Regions from separate parts of the Streptomyces sp. NPDC002835 genome, predicted to be linked through region 2. Evidence: riboswitches for the same ligand, from Rfam matches in the RefSeq annotation. Region 2 holds a riboswitch; each other region holds the start of a gene.
The links. A riboswitch is a leader RNA that binds a small molecule or an ion and turns the genes downstream of it on or off. The one in region 2 is predicted to bind cyclic di-AMP.
Positions count from the first base shown of each region.

Region 1 (4,420 bases), on a different contig from region 2:
CGATATAGAGCCCGACGTGCGAGACGCCCGAGTAGAAGAACACCAGGTCGCCCGGGGCGAGTCGGGAGCGGGGAACGCGCTCGCCGGCGTTGATCTGGGTGTACGTGGTGCGCGGCAGCGACACCCCGGCGGCGCGCCAGGCGGCCTGGGTGAGGCCCGAGCAGTCGTAGGAGCCCGGCCCCGTCGCGCCCCACACGTACGGCTTGCCGAGCGCCCTGTACGCGTACGCGACGGCCTGGGCGGCCCGGCTGTTCGGGGCCCGCAGCGGGCTCCGGGGGGCGTCGGCGCGGTCGGCGCGGGCGGGCGCCCGGGTGGAGCCGCCGTCGTTGTACGCGGCGCGCTGCTCGGCGGTGAGCCTGGCCAGCAGCCGTTCGGCGGCCGCGAGTTTGCCGCGCACCGTGGCCTTGTGACCGGCCAGTTCCTTGCGGCGGGCCTCCAGCGTGGCGACCTTCTCCGCGGCCTGCTCCTTGAGGTCTGCCAGCTCCCTCAGTTGGCGCCGGACCCCGGCGATCGTGGCGGCCTGCCGGGCGCCGACCCGTTCGGCGCGGGCGGCGCGCTCCAGGTAGTCCTCCGGGTCGGAGGTGAGGGCGAGGCGCAGTCCGGGATCCATGCCGCCGTCGCGGTACTGGGCCGTGGCGACCGAACCGAGCGCGTTGCGGGAGGCGTTGAGCCGCTCGGTCCTGCGCGCGGCCTCGTCGCGCAGCGCGTCGAGCGACCTGCGGGCGCTCGACGTCTGCTCCTTGGCGCCGTTGTAGTTCTCGGTGGCGGCCTCCGCCTCCCGGTACAGCTTGTCGACCCGGATCTTGACCTGAGCGGGGGTGAGGCGGGGCTCGGCCTGGACCGTGCCCTCGAACGCGGTGCCGGTCGCCGCGCCGGCGAGGGCGAGGGTGACCGCGGTACGGGCGGCCGGCCCGCCGAACAGGCGCGGCCTTGGTTTCCGGTGGGTTGCCACGAGGGCTTCCACGTCCTTCCGTCGATCGCTGCCCGCCGTTCGCGTCCGGCGGCGGGCCGCACAGGGGAGCGGCCCACCGCCGGACATCCCGGCGGTGGCGGCCGAGTGCCGTCCGGCTGTACGACGGCTGGTGGGGAGTCGGCCACCTGAGGAAGGACGCTAGACGCCGCGGTCACGGGGGCGGGGCGGAAGGACCGCAAAGTACCGAAGATGGACGCTTGGGACCGGTTGCCGACCACCCGATGGACGTCACGGTTCCGCATTGCCGCGGCCTGCCGACCGATGCGGCGGAGCGGGCCCACCTGCCCGACGGGCGGTGGTATGGGGAGGGTTAGGCTCCGGCCATGGACGTACTCATCAATGTCTTCGTCGCCCTGCACATCATTGGTATCGCCTCGCTGCTGGGCGGATTCCTGACCCAGATGAAGGCGATGGGGGAGGGCACGGCCCGCTTCAACCCGGCGATGCTGCACGGCGCGCTGACCATGCTGGTCACGGGCGTGGCGCTGGTGGGTCTGAACCAGGCGGACGACCAGACGGTGAACAACCTCAAGATCGGCGTCAAGCTGGCGGTCCTGGTGGTGATCCTCGGCCTCGTCTACGTCAAGCGGGACGAGGAGAGGGTCGACAAGGCGCTGTTCGGCGCGGTCGGCGGCCTGACCATGGTCAACATCTTCATCGCCACCCTCTGGACCTGATCCGGGCCGGACATACCGGTGCCCGGGCGGCTCGGCCGCCCGGGCACTCGTGCGACCGGGGTCAGGCGGGGCGGACGCTGCCGTAGATCGGCATGTAGAAGATGGACTCCTCGCGGACGTTCGTGCCCGGCTTGGGGGCGTGGATCATCTTGCCGTCGCCGATGTAGATCCCGACGTGGCTGATGTCGTCGTAGAAGAAGACCAGGTCGCCGGGGAGCAGATCCGCCGTCGCGACGCGGGTGCCGACCTTCACCTGGTCCCAGGTGGTGCGCGGCAGGTCCACGCCGGCCGCCTTCCAGGCGGCCGCGGTGAGGCCGGAGCAGTCGTACGAGCTCGGGCCCGTCGCGCCCCACACGTACGGCTTGCCGATCTGGGCGCGGGCGAAGGCGAGGACCTTGTCGGCCTTGGCCGCGTAGGTGCCGTCGTCCGTGCCGGTCCCGGTGCCGGTGTCCGTACCAGTGTCCGTCCCCGGGTCGGTGGTGCCGGGGTCCGTGCTCGGGGCCGTCTCGCGCTCCTGGGCCTGCCGCTCGGCCTCCGCCCTGGCGGCGGCCTCGGCCGCGGCCTTCGCCTCGGCCTTGCGGCGGGCCTCCTCCTCCTTCTTCCGCTCGATCGCGGCGAGCCGTGCCTTCTCCTCCGCCGTCAGCGTCGACAGCAGGGTGCGCGCCTCCGCGAGCTTGGTCTGCACCGTCTGCTTGCTGGTGCGCAGCGCCTCCTGGGAGTCCGTGAGGGACTCGAGGCGCTTCGTCGCCGCCGCGCGCTGCTTGGCCGCCGCCGCCCGCTCGGTCTCGTACTCGCTGACCGCGGTGCGCTGCTGGGCCGTCATCCGGTCCATCAGCTGCGTCTGGTCGAAGTACGCCTGCGGGCTGTCCGCGAACATCAGCGCGGCGGTGGGCGTGACGGAACCGGTGCGGTACTGCGCGGCCGCGTAGTTGCCGAGCTCGCGGCGGGACTCGTTCAGCTTCTCGGTGCGCTTGGCCGCCTCGTCGAGGAGCTGGTCCACCTCTTGGCGCTTCTCCGCGGTGGCTTCCTTCGCCTTGTTGTACTCCTGCGTGGCGCTGCCGGCCTGCCGGTACAGGTCGTCGACCTTCTTCTGCACCTCTTCGATGCTGGGCTTCGGCTCGGCGGGCGCGGCCGTCGCGCTCTGCGTGGAGAGCAGGGTCACACCCGCGAGGGCTGCCGTGGTGAATCCGACGGCGGAGGACGGTTTGGTGCTTCGGCTGCGGGGCTTGCGATGCGACGCCAAGGCCGGCATCTCCTTCTTCCGTGGACCGCCTACCGGGTTAGCTGTCGGGTTCGGGCGAACGGAAGGTGCCCTACGGACCGAGTGGCGCGCGGTCCGATTCACCCCGGTGGTACTGGGTCCTCCCGTGTCGAGGACGGTGTCGGGAGGGTGGGTCCCCGGTTCCGGACTCCGTTGCCGGAGGCCGGATTCGGCGCAGGCCGCCCGTTCGGCGTGGTTCGCCGGGAGGGGTGCGGGCCGCCTGGTCGAGCACGCTAGCCAACTCGTGCAGCCGCTGTGAAGGTTGATGTTCGATATGTCCGATACATTTTCGTGACCTTTTTCGGCGGATGGTCCCCGGCCCGGCTCCGGAGGCGGATTCGTCGCCTGGCGGAATCGCGCCGTCACCGACCGTCGCCCGCCGCCGGTCTTCGGCGTGCGGCCACGGTTGTCGGTGCGGCCGCCTAGACTCGTTAGGCGATGAGCAGCCTCTTTGACGACAGCTTCCTGGCGGACCTTCAGCCCCAAGCGGACGAGCATCCGCCGCCGCCCGAGGATTCGGCTCCGGAGCAGATCCCGGACGACCTCTTCCAGGGCGCCTTCGACGTGCCCCCGGCCCGCGACGGGTACTACCGCGACGGCGCGCCGCGCCCCGTGGTGGACCCCGCCGCGCTCCTCGACGGGCTGAACGAACAGCAGCGCGCCGCTGTCGTGCACACAGGGTCACCCCTGCTCATCGTGGCCGGCGCCGGCTCCGGCAAGACGCGGGTGCTCACGCACCGCATCGCGCATCTGCTCGGGACCCGCCATGTGCACCCCGGCCAGATACTGGCGATCACCTTCACCAACAAGGCCGCCGGCGAGATGAAGGAGCGCGTCGAGCAGCTGGTGGGCCCGCGCGCCAACGCCATGTGGGTCATGACCTTCCACAGCGCGTGCGTGCGCATCCTGCGCCGCGAGTCCAAGAAGCTGGGCTTCACCTCGTCGTTCTCGATCTACGACGCCGCCGACTCGAAGCGGCTGATGTCGCTGGTCTGCCGCGATCTGGACCTCGACCCGAAGAAGTTCCCGCCGAAGTCCTTCAGCGCCAAGATCTCGAACCTGAAGAACGAGCTGATCGACGAGGAGACCTTCGCCGACCAGGCCCAGGCCGGTTTCGAGAAGACGCTCGCCGAGGCGTACCGGATGTACCAGGCGCGGCTGCGCGAGGCCAACGCCCTGGACTTCGACGACATCATCATGACGACGGTCCACCTCCTCCAGGCCTTCCCGGACGTCGCCGAGCACTACCGCCGCCGCTTCCGGCACGTCCTCGTCGACGAGTACCAGGACACCAACCACGCGCAGTACACGCTCGTGCGCGAGCTGGTGGGCACCGGCTACGAGGACCTGGACCCGGCCGAGCTCTGCGTCGTCGGCGACGCCGACCAGTCGATCTACGCCTTCCGCGGCGCGACCATCCGCAACATCCTCCAGTTCGAGGAGGACTACCCGGACGCGACGACGATCCTGCTGGAGCAGAACTACCGCTCCACCCAGACGATCCTGTCC
Region 1 covers NZ_JBSFUW010000009.1:80,096-84,515, reverse strand. Annotated here, with positions in the region: gene ACWD01_RS12385 (NlpC/P60 family protein) at 1-952, opposite strand, end outside; gene ACWD01_RS12380 (hypothetical protein) at 1,297-1,650, shown strand; gene ACWD01_RS12375 (NlpC/P60 family protein) at 1,712-2,902, opposite strand; cyclic di-AMP (ydaO/yuaA leader) riboswitch at 2,905-3,096, opposite strand; gene pcrA (DNA helicase PcrA) at 3,350-4,420, shown strand, end outside.
Region 1: linked by a shared signal. The riboswitch ahead of ACWD01_RS12375 (NlpC/P60 family protein) and the one ahead of ACWD01_RS13325 (transglycosylase family protein) in region 2 are both predicted to bind cyclic di-AMP.

Region 2 (4,420 bases):
CCAGGTCGGCGATGGTGACGTCCTCGGTCTCGCCGGAGCGGTGGGACATCATGCACTTGAAGCCGCTGCGCTGGGCGAGCTCGACGGCGTCGAGGGTCTCGGTCAGCGAGCCGATCTGGTTGACCTTGACGAGCAGCGCGTTCGCGGCGTTCTCGTCGATGCCGCGGGCCAGGCGCTCCGGGTTGGTGACGAAGAGGTCGTCGCCGACGATCTGGACCTTGGTGCCCAGCTTCTCGGTGAGGACCTTCCAGCCGTCCCAGTCGTCCTCGAACAGCGGGTCCTCGATGGAGACCAGCGGGTACGAGGCGGCGAGCTCCTCGTAGTACTCGGTCATCTCGGCGGCCGAGCGGGACTTGCCCTCGAACTCGTACGAGCCGTCCTTGTAGAACTCGGACGCGGCGACGTCGAGCGCGAGCGCGATGTCCTTGCCCGGGGTGTAGCCGGCCTCCTTGATGGCCTCGAGGATGAGGTCGAGGGCGGCGCGGTTGGAGTCGAGGTTCGGCGCGAAGCCGCCCTCGTCGCCGAGGCCGGTGGACAGGCCCTTCTGCTTCAGGACCTTCTTGAGGGTGTGGTAGACCTCGGTGCCCCAGCGCAGCGCCTCGGAGAACGACTCGGCGCCGATCGGCGCGATCATGAACTCCTGGATGTCCACGTTGGAGTCGGCGTGCGAGCCGCCGTTCAGGATGTTCATCATCGGAACGGGCAGCAGGTGCGCGTTCGGGCCGCCCAGGTAGCGGAAGAGCGGCAGGTCGGAGGCCTCAGAGGCGGCGTGCGCGACGGCGAGGGAGACGCCGAGGATGGCGTTGGCGCCGAGCGAGGACTTGTCCGGGGTGGCGTCCAGGTCGAACATCGCCTGGTCGATCAGGCGCTGCTCGGTGGCGTCGTAGCCGACGAGCTCCGGGCCGATCTGCTCGATGACGGCGAGGACGGCCTTCTCGACGCCCTTGCCCTGGTAGCGGTTCTGGTCACCGTCGCGGAGCTCGAGAGCCTCGAACGCACCGGTGGAGGCGCCGGACGGAACTGCAGCACGACCCGTGCTGCCGTCGTCGAGGCCAACCTCGACCTCGACCGTGGGGTTGCCTCGGGAGTCCAGGATTTCCCGGGCTACGACGACGTCGATGGACGGCACGAGCATCTCCTTCTGGGATGTGACGCGAGAAAAGTGCAGAGGTCTGCTTGGCCTTGCGGCAAGAGCCTAACCGCCCCGGCGGCAAAGGCCCGGCCGATGCCCGCCCCCTGGGACGAAAAAGGGCATCAAGCCCCTTGCGACCGGACAAACGGGACGGTTCCTACCTGCGGGTAACCGGCGCCCCGGGGCGGACTCGCCCCAGCAACGGACCGAGCCCCGGCCCGGCGCGTACGGGGGAAGGCGCGCCGGACCGGGGTGCTCGGGTCCCGTCCGACGGACGGGTGCCTCCCACGACCGCCGGACCGTGGGAGGCAGGTGCGGGTCAGCGCAGGTGGAGCTGCTGGCCCGGGTGGATCACGTCGGCGTCCTCGACGATGTCCTTGTTCAGCTCGAACAGCTTCTCCCAGCCGCCCTCGACCTTCTCGGCCTGCGCGATCTTGCTGAGGGTGTCGCCGGCCTCGACCTTGTACTCGCCGTCGCCCTTCTTGAAGCCCTTGGCCTGCGGAGCGGCGGCGGGCTTCTCGGCCTTCGGGGCCGGGGCGGGGGCCTCGGTGCGCTCGGAGCGCGTGGTGGGCGCCTCGGAGCGCTCCTGGGACGGCTGCGCGGGCGCGGCCTCGGCGGAGCCGCCGCCGTAGGAGGCACCGGACAGGCCGACGCCGCAGCTCGGCCAGGCGCCCTTGCCCTGGCCGGCCAGGACCTTCTCGGCTATCTCGATCTGCTGGGCCTTGGACGCCTGGTCGGCGGTCGAGGCGTACGCGGTGCCGCCGTACGCGGCCCAGGTGGAGGCGGAGAACTGCAGGCCGCCGTAGTAGCCGTTGCCCGTGTTGATGGACCAGTTGCCGCCGGACTCGCACTGGGCGACGGCGTCCCACTCGGAGGCGGTGGCGGCGGAGGCGGAGGTCGCGCCGAGAACCGGGGCGGCGATGGCGGCGCCGGCGACACCGGCGAGCGCGACGAGACGGGTGACCTTCGACGGGCGGCGGTGCTTGGCCTTGTCGGAAGAACGCAGCATGGAACTTCTCCTCACCGACGCCTACGAGGTGAGCTGTCGGGTTCGGGCCTGTGAGTTGCCCGGCCGCACGTCCGTGGGACGTGCGGGCTTCACCCCCAGCCGGCTCCGGTCCGCCGGATCTCTCGATCCGGGCGAACGGCCCCGGCGCTTACCTTGGGTCCCCCGCTCCTGCCTTCGGCGCTCTGAGCGACGACTGTTCCCCTCGACCGACGGCAGGATTCGGCGTATCGGTCGACGGGGCCCGCGGTGGCGAGCGGTTCAGACCGTAGACACAGGACTCCCCGATGTTCAAAGTCGAACATCGGGGAGAAAACGCCCGAACCGACCACCCGAAGATGTCCGTTTTCGCAGGTGAGGGGCGGAGTGGCCGAGTTCATGGGGCGTTGCGCCCTAGTTGGGACAAAGAGACCCTTGTCTCACCGGAACGAAGCGGACAGAAGCCCATGAACCGTCGTGTGAACTAGCGCTGACCCAGGCTCAGGTCGAGGCTCTGACCGGGCAGGATGAGGTCCGGGTCGGACCCGACCGTCTCCTCGTTCGCCTCGTAGAGGGCCGGCCACCCGCCGGGCACCTCCTCCGCGGCGGCGATGTCGCACAGATTGTCGCCGGGCTGAACGGTGTACGAGCCCGGGGCGGTTGCCCCGACGTCGCCCTTGCGGCCCGCGCTGTCGCCCCGTGAGGCGTGGCGGCCGTCCTCGCGGGCGCCGTCCGAACCGCCGGTGGCGGACTCGTCGCCCGGCGCACCGCGGTGCTTGCCGGTGCCGGTCGACGCCTCGCCGGACGGGGCCGCCTCTGTGGCGTCGTCCGTGGGCACCGTGCGGGTGTCGTCGTCCCCGGTCGCCGGCCGGTCGGTCGCGTCGCCGGAGGGCGTGCCCGCGTCACGGGTGTCCGGCGCGCCGGATTCGCCCGTGGCGTCCGAGTCGTCCGCCGAGCCCTCGGCGGGCTTGTCGCCCGCCGGGTCGGTCGGCTCGAGGACGTCGAGGGAACCGGACGTGTCGGGCGACGGCTCACCGTCCGGCGCGTCGCTCTGCTTCGGCAGCGGCAGGATGCCCGGGTCGACGCCGGTGTCCGCGCCGTCGTCCTGGAGCCCGGCGAGCGGACCGCAGGCGGGCCAGGCGCCAGGGCCCTGGGCGGCGAGGACCTTCTCCGCGACCGCTATCTGCTGCGAGCGGCTCGCGAGGTCGGCGCTCGGCGCGTAGGCGGTGCCGCCGTACGCGGCCCAGGTCTCCTGCGAGAACTGCAGCCCGCCGTAGTAGCCGTTGCCGAAGTCGGCGCTCCACGCCCCGCCGCTCTCGCACTCCGCGACGCGGTCCCAGGTGTTCGCGTCGGCCGCGGACGCCGAGCCCGCGCCGAGCAGCGGGATCGCGATGGCCGAACCGGTCACCCCTGCCGCGACGATGAGGGCCGGAGCCTGGCGGGGTCGGCGGTGTCGTCCGTTCCCGGAGAGCATGCGGTTGCCTTTCGCGTGACAGCTGTGAATCCTGCGGCCTGCTGATGCCTGCCGAGTGACGGTGAACGTAGTCGCATTCGAACGTGAGTCACAAGTCGATGCAGCAGAGATCACGTGAAAGTCACAGACTTGACGTAGCGTCAGCTTGTTTACACCGTGAACTCAACGGGCAGAGTGCGCAATCCGCGCATGATGAGACCCCCACGCCACCGCAAATCGGCCGGATCTCCCGCAAGCCGCAAGTCCGGCATTCTGCGGAGCAGGGTGGCCAGCGCGGTCTGCCCCTCGAGCCGGGCGAGCGGGGCGCCGAGGCAGTAGTGGATGCCGTGGCCGTACCCCAGATGCTGGTTGTCGGTCCGGGACAGATCGAGGGTGTCCGGGGCGTCGAAGCGTGCCGGGTCGCGGTCGGCGGCCGCGAGGACGACGAGTACGGGGTCGCCCGCCGCGATCCGCTGCCCGCCGACGGTGAGCGGCTCCGTGGCGAACCGCCAGGTCGCCAGCTCCACCGGCCCGTCGTAGCGCAGCAGTTCCTCCACGCCGGTCGCCAGCAGGCCGCTGTCCCCGGACGCCAGCGACGCCTGGAGGCGCTCACGCTGCTCGGGGTGGCGCAGCAGCGCGTAGACGCCGTTGCCGATGAGATTGACGGTGGTCTCGAAGCCCGCGAAGAGGAGGATGAAGGCCATCGCCGCGGCCTCGTTCTCGGTGAGGTGCTCGCCGTGGTCGGACGCCTTGATGAGCCCCGAGATGAGGTCGTCCCCCGGCTCCTCCCTTTTACGGTGGATCAGTTCGGCCAGGTAGCCGCGCATCTTCTTCACCGAGCGGGCGACGC
Region 2 covers NZ_JBSFUW010000010.1:15,687-20,106, forward strand. Annotated here, with positions in the region: gene eno (phosphopyruvate hydratase) at 1-1,135, opposite strand, end outside; gene ACWD01_RS13325 (transglycosylase family protein) at 1,452-2,138, opposite strand; cyclic di-AMP (ydaO/yuaA leader) riboswitch at 2,145-2,331, opposite strand; gene ACWD01_RS13330 (transglycosylase family protein) at 2,602-3,591, opposite strand; gene ACWD01_RS13335 (cytochrome P450 family protein) at 3,741-4,420, opposite strand, start outside.

Region 3 (4,420 bases), on a different contig from region 2:
GAGGGCCCGACGGCGGAGGAGATGGAGCGGGCCCAGGCCCAGCTCGAGCGCGAGTGGCTGGACCGGCTCGGCACGGTGTCGGGCCGCGCCGACGAACTCTGCCGCTACGCGGTGCTGTTCGGCGACCCGCAGCTGGCGCTCAGCGCCGTCACGCGGGTGCTCGACATCACCGCGGAGGAGGTGCGGGCGGTCGCGAAGGCGCGTCTGCACCCCGAGAACAGGGCGGTGCTGGTCTACGAACCTGTCGCCGCGGAAGAGACCGAAGCGGCCGACGGACACGAGCACGAAGGGACGGACCAGTGAGCGACGCTGCCGTGACCATGGACTTCCATCCGCAGCCGGCCCCGGGCACCGCCCGGCCCTGGGCCTTCCCGGCCCCCGAGCGCGGCACGCTCGACAACGGCCTGACGGTGCTGCGCTGCCACCGGCCCGGCCAGCAGGTGGTGGCGGTCGAGGTCTGCCTCGACGCCCCGCTGGACGCCGAGCCCGAGGGCCTCGACGGCGTCGCCACGATCATGGCGCGCGCCCTGTCGGAGGGCACCGACAAGCACTCCGCGGAGGAGTTCGCCGCCGAACTGGAGCGCTGCGGCGCCACCCTGGACGCCCACGCCGACCACCCCGGGGTCCGGGTGTCGCTGGAGGTCCCGGTCTCCCGGCTCCCCAAGGCGCTCGGTCTGCTCGCCGAGGCGCTGCGGACCCCCGCCTTCGCGGAGAGCGAGGTCGAGCGGCTGGTCCGCAACCGCCTCGACGAGATCCCGCACGAGACGGCGAACCCGGGCCGCCGTGCCGCCAAGCAGCTCTCCAAGGAGCTCTTCCCGGCCGCGCTGCGCGTCTCGCGCCCCCGCCAGGGCACCGAGGAGACGGTGGCCCGTATCGACGCCGCGGCCGTGCGCGCCTTCTTCGAGGCCCATGTGCGCCCCGCGACGGCGACCGCCGTGATCGTCGGCGACCTCACCGGCGTCGACCTGGACGCCGTGCTCGGCGACTCGCTCGGCACCTGGACGGGCGACAAGGCCGCCCCGCACCCGGTGCCCGCGATCACCGCCGACGACACCGGCCGCGTGATCGTCGTGGACCGTCCCGGGGCCGTGCAGACCCAGGTGCTCGTCGGCCGGGTCGGAGCCGACCGTCACGACCGTGTCTGGCCCGCCCAGGTGCTCGGCACGTACTGCCTCGGCGGCACCCTCACCTCCCGCCTCGACCGCGTACTGCGCGAGGAGAAGGGCTACACCTACGGCGTACGGGCCTTCGGACAGGTGCTGCTCTCCGCGCCGGACGGCTCGGGCGCGGCCATGCTCGCCATCAGCGGCTCGGTGGACACGCCCAACACCGGCCCCGCGCTGGACGACCTGTGGAAGGTGCTCCGCACGCTCGCGGCCGAGGGCCTCACCGACGCCGAACGTGACGTCGCCGTGCAGAACCTGGTGGGCGTCGCCCCGCTGAAGTACGAGACGGCGGCCTCCGTCGCGGGCACCCTGGCCGACCAGGTCGAGCAGCACCTCCCGGACGACTACCAGGCCCAGTTGTACGTACGGCTGGCGGAGACCGGCACGGTGGAGGCGACCGCGGCCGTGGTCAACGCCTTCCCGGTGGACCGGCTTGTCACGGTGCTCGTCGGCGACGCGTCGCAGATCGCCGAACCCGTCAAGGCGCTCGGCATCGGCGAAGTGAGGGTTGTCACGGGCTGAACGGAAGCCGCCGATCGGGCAGCAGGCCGAAACCGGCGGATCGCCCGTCAGGCGCAGACAAGCGGAACCCCGGCTTCGGATCGTTTGCCGGGGTTCCGTCGTATGCCCGTTTTGCGGGAGAGGTTGCCTGTCTGCCCTGTGGCATGCGCTACAAAACGGGCTGTCCGTTTGGCGATTGACGGACGAGATGCCTAGCGTCGGTCCGGCTGTTCGTCTGAAGATCGTCGCGCCCGCGGCGTCGGGCAGTCATCGCCGAGTCCCCGTCAGGCGCGAGCCTGGGGAGCCGGGGACCCAATCAGTCCCTGGGGTGAATCGGACACCTTCGCCCGAGCGGAGGCGCCCGTAGGAGACCTTCCTGCTCCGAACCCGTCAGCTAACCCGGTAGGCGAGAAGGAAGGAAAGGATCAGCCTCTCCATGGCGTTCACCCGTGCCACCGGGAAGCATCGTGCCCCGAGCCGCCTGACGCGCAGGAGCGCGAAACTGGCCGGCGCCGCCGCACTCGCCACCACCGGCGTCGTCGGAACCCTCGCCTCCCCGGCTCTCGCCGCAGACGCTTCCGCCCTCTCCGCCGAGGACACCGGCCTCACCCAGATCATCACCATGGGCTCGCTCGCCGACGAGATAGCCGACCAGGCCGCCGCGCAGAAGCAGGAGGCCGAGGAGGCCGCCGCCCAGGCCCGTGCGCGGGAGAAGGCCGCGGCGGAGGCCAAGCGCAAGGCGGAGGCGCGCGCCAAGGAGGCCCGCGAGGCCGAGGAGCGCGCCGCCCGTGAGGCCGAGCGCCGGCGGCTGAACTCCTTCCAGCTCCCCATCGCCGGCTCCTTCGTGACCACCGGCTACAAGACCGGCGGCGCCCTGTGGTCCTCCGGCTCCCACTCCGGCGTCGACTTCCGCGCCCCGTCCGGCAGTTCCGTCGTGTCCGTGGGCTCCGGCACCGTCGTCGAGGCCGGCTGGGACGGCGCGTACGGCAACAGCGTCGTGATCCGGATGAACGACGGCACCTACACGCAGTACGGCCACCTGGCGTCCATCGGCGTCTTCGCCGGCCAGCAGGTCACGCCCGGCCAGCAGATCGGGCTCTCCGGCTCGACCGGCAACTCGACCGGGCCGCACCTGCACTTCGAGGCGCGGACCACGGCCGAGTACGGCTCCGACATCGACCCGGTCGCCTACCTGCGCTCGCACGGCGTCGCCGTCTGACCCCGGCGTCCCCGCCGTGCGGCCCGCCCGTCGCACCCGCTCGCAAGGCCCCCGGCTTCCCGCCGGGGGCCTTCGGCCTATTCCGTGCCGTTTCCGCCATTCCGCGATTGCCGTGCGTGCCAAGAGATTTCCATGGTTTCCCGGCCGCCGTCGGAAAACGGCGCACATTGCAATAGAGTCACGGGAAGACACGTCCAACGGCTGCGTTTCGCTCGGATCAAGGCGGAGGTTCGGTCATGCGTATTCCCGCGCACTCGGTATGCACGGCGATCCGCGACGACATCGTCTCCGGTGTCTTCGAACGCGGCAGCCGGCTCACCGAGGAGCAGCTCGCCCGCCGCTACGGGGTCTCCCGGGTCCCGGTGCGCGAAGCGCTGCGCACCCTGGAGTCGGAGGGGTTCGTCGTCACCCGGCGGCACGCGGGCGCCTGCGTCGCCGAGCCCACGGAGCAGGAGGCCGCCGACCTCCTGGAGGTCCGCATGCTGCTGGAGCCCCTGGGGGCGGCCCGAGCCGCACAGCGCCGTACCGAGGCACACCTCAAGGTGCTTCGAGGCCTGGTCAGGCTGGGGCAGGAGCGGGCACGCCGGGGTCAGGGCGAGGATCTGCGCTCCCTCGGCAACTGGTTCCACGAGACGCTCGCCCAGTCCTGCGGCAGCCCCGGACTGACCGCGCTGCTCACCCAGTTGCGGCACAAGATCGCCTGGATGTACGCGGTGGAGCAGCCGGCCGCGCCGGTCGAGGCATGGGCCGAGCGCGGGGCGATCGTCGACGCCGTGGCGCGCGGTGACGCCGAGCGGGCGCGGGCGCTGACGGCGCTGCACGCGGAGCGGTCCGCCGGGGCGCACCGGCTGCGGCGCACCGTGCGGGTGAGGACTTCGCAACATCCCGTAAACACCACGAGCGGCCGGAATTAACAGACGGCGTATATAAAAAGTGGTGCGGTGCTGCTTCTTTTATGGATTTCCTTTTCCCGACGGCGTCCGTGAATTCGTGGTGCTCGCGGAAAGCGCGTGGGCGGTTCCGGGAAAGCGGTGGTCCCGGGAATGCAGAACCGCGGCGCCCCCGTATCGGGGCACCGCGGTTCTGTCGTACTGAACTGAGGGGGACTCGGCTCAGACCGTCTCGGGAAGCTCGTCGAGACCCTCGGCGACCAGCTTGGCCAGACGGTCCAGGGCGGCCTCGGCGCCGTCCGCGTCGGAGGCGAGGACGATCTCCTCGCCGCCCTGCGCGCCCAGGCCGAGCACGGCGAGCATGGAGGCGGCGTTGACCGGGTTGCCGTCGGCCTTGGCGATCGTCACGGGGACGCCGGCAGCCGTCGCGGCACGGACGAAGATGGACGCGGGGCGGGCGTGAAGGCCCTCGGCCCAGCCGACATTGACGCGGCGCTCAGCCATGGTGTTGCCCTTCAAGTCTTAGCGGGTTGTCTAGACCAGTCTCTCATGTGTTCCGGCGTGCCCTCCGACCGGTCCGAGGCGGTGCCGGACCGCCCGTGCGGCCTCCTCAGACTGCCCGCCGGCAACCGGCGGCGCGACCG
Region 3 covers NZ_JBSFUW010000021.1:53,608-58,027, reverse strand. Annotated here, with positions in the region: gene ACWD01_RS22465 (M16 family metallopeptidase) at 1-303, shown strand, start outside; gene ACWD01_RS22460 (M16 family metallopeptidase) at 321-1,688, shown strand; cyclic di-AMP (ydaO/yuaA leader) riboswitch at 1,929-2,090, shown strand; gene ACWD01_RS22455 (M23 family metallopeptidase) at 2,104-2,886, shown strand; gene ACWD01_RS22450 (GntR family transcriptional regulator) at 3,123-3,800, shown strand; gene ACWD01_RS22445 (HPr family phosphocarrier protein) at 3,999-4,280, opposite strand.
Region 3: linked by a shared signal. The riboswitch ahead of ACWD01_RS22455 (M23 family metallopeptidase) and the one ahead of ACWD01_RS13325 (transglycosylase family protein) in region 2 are both predicted to bind cyclic di-AMP.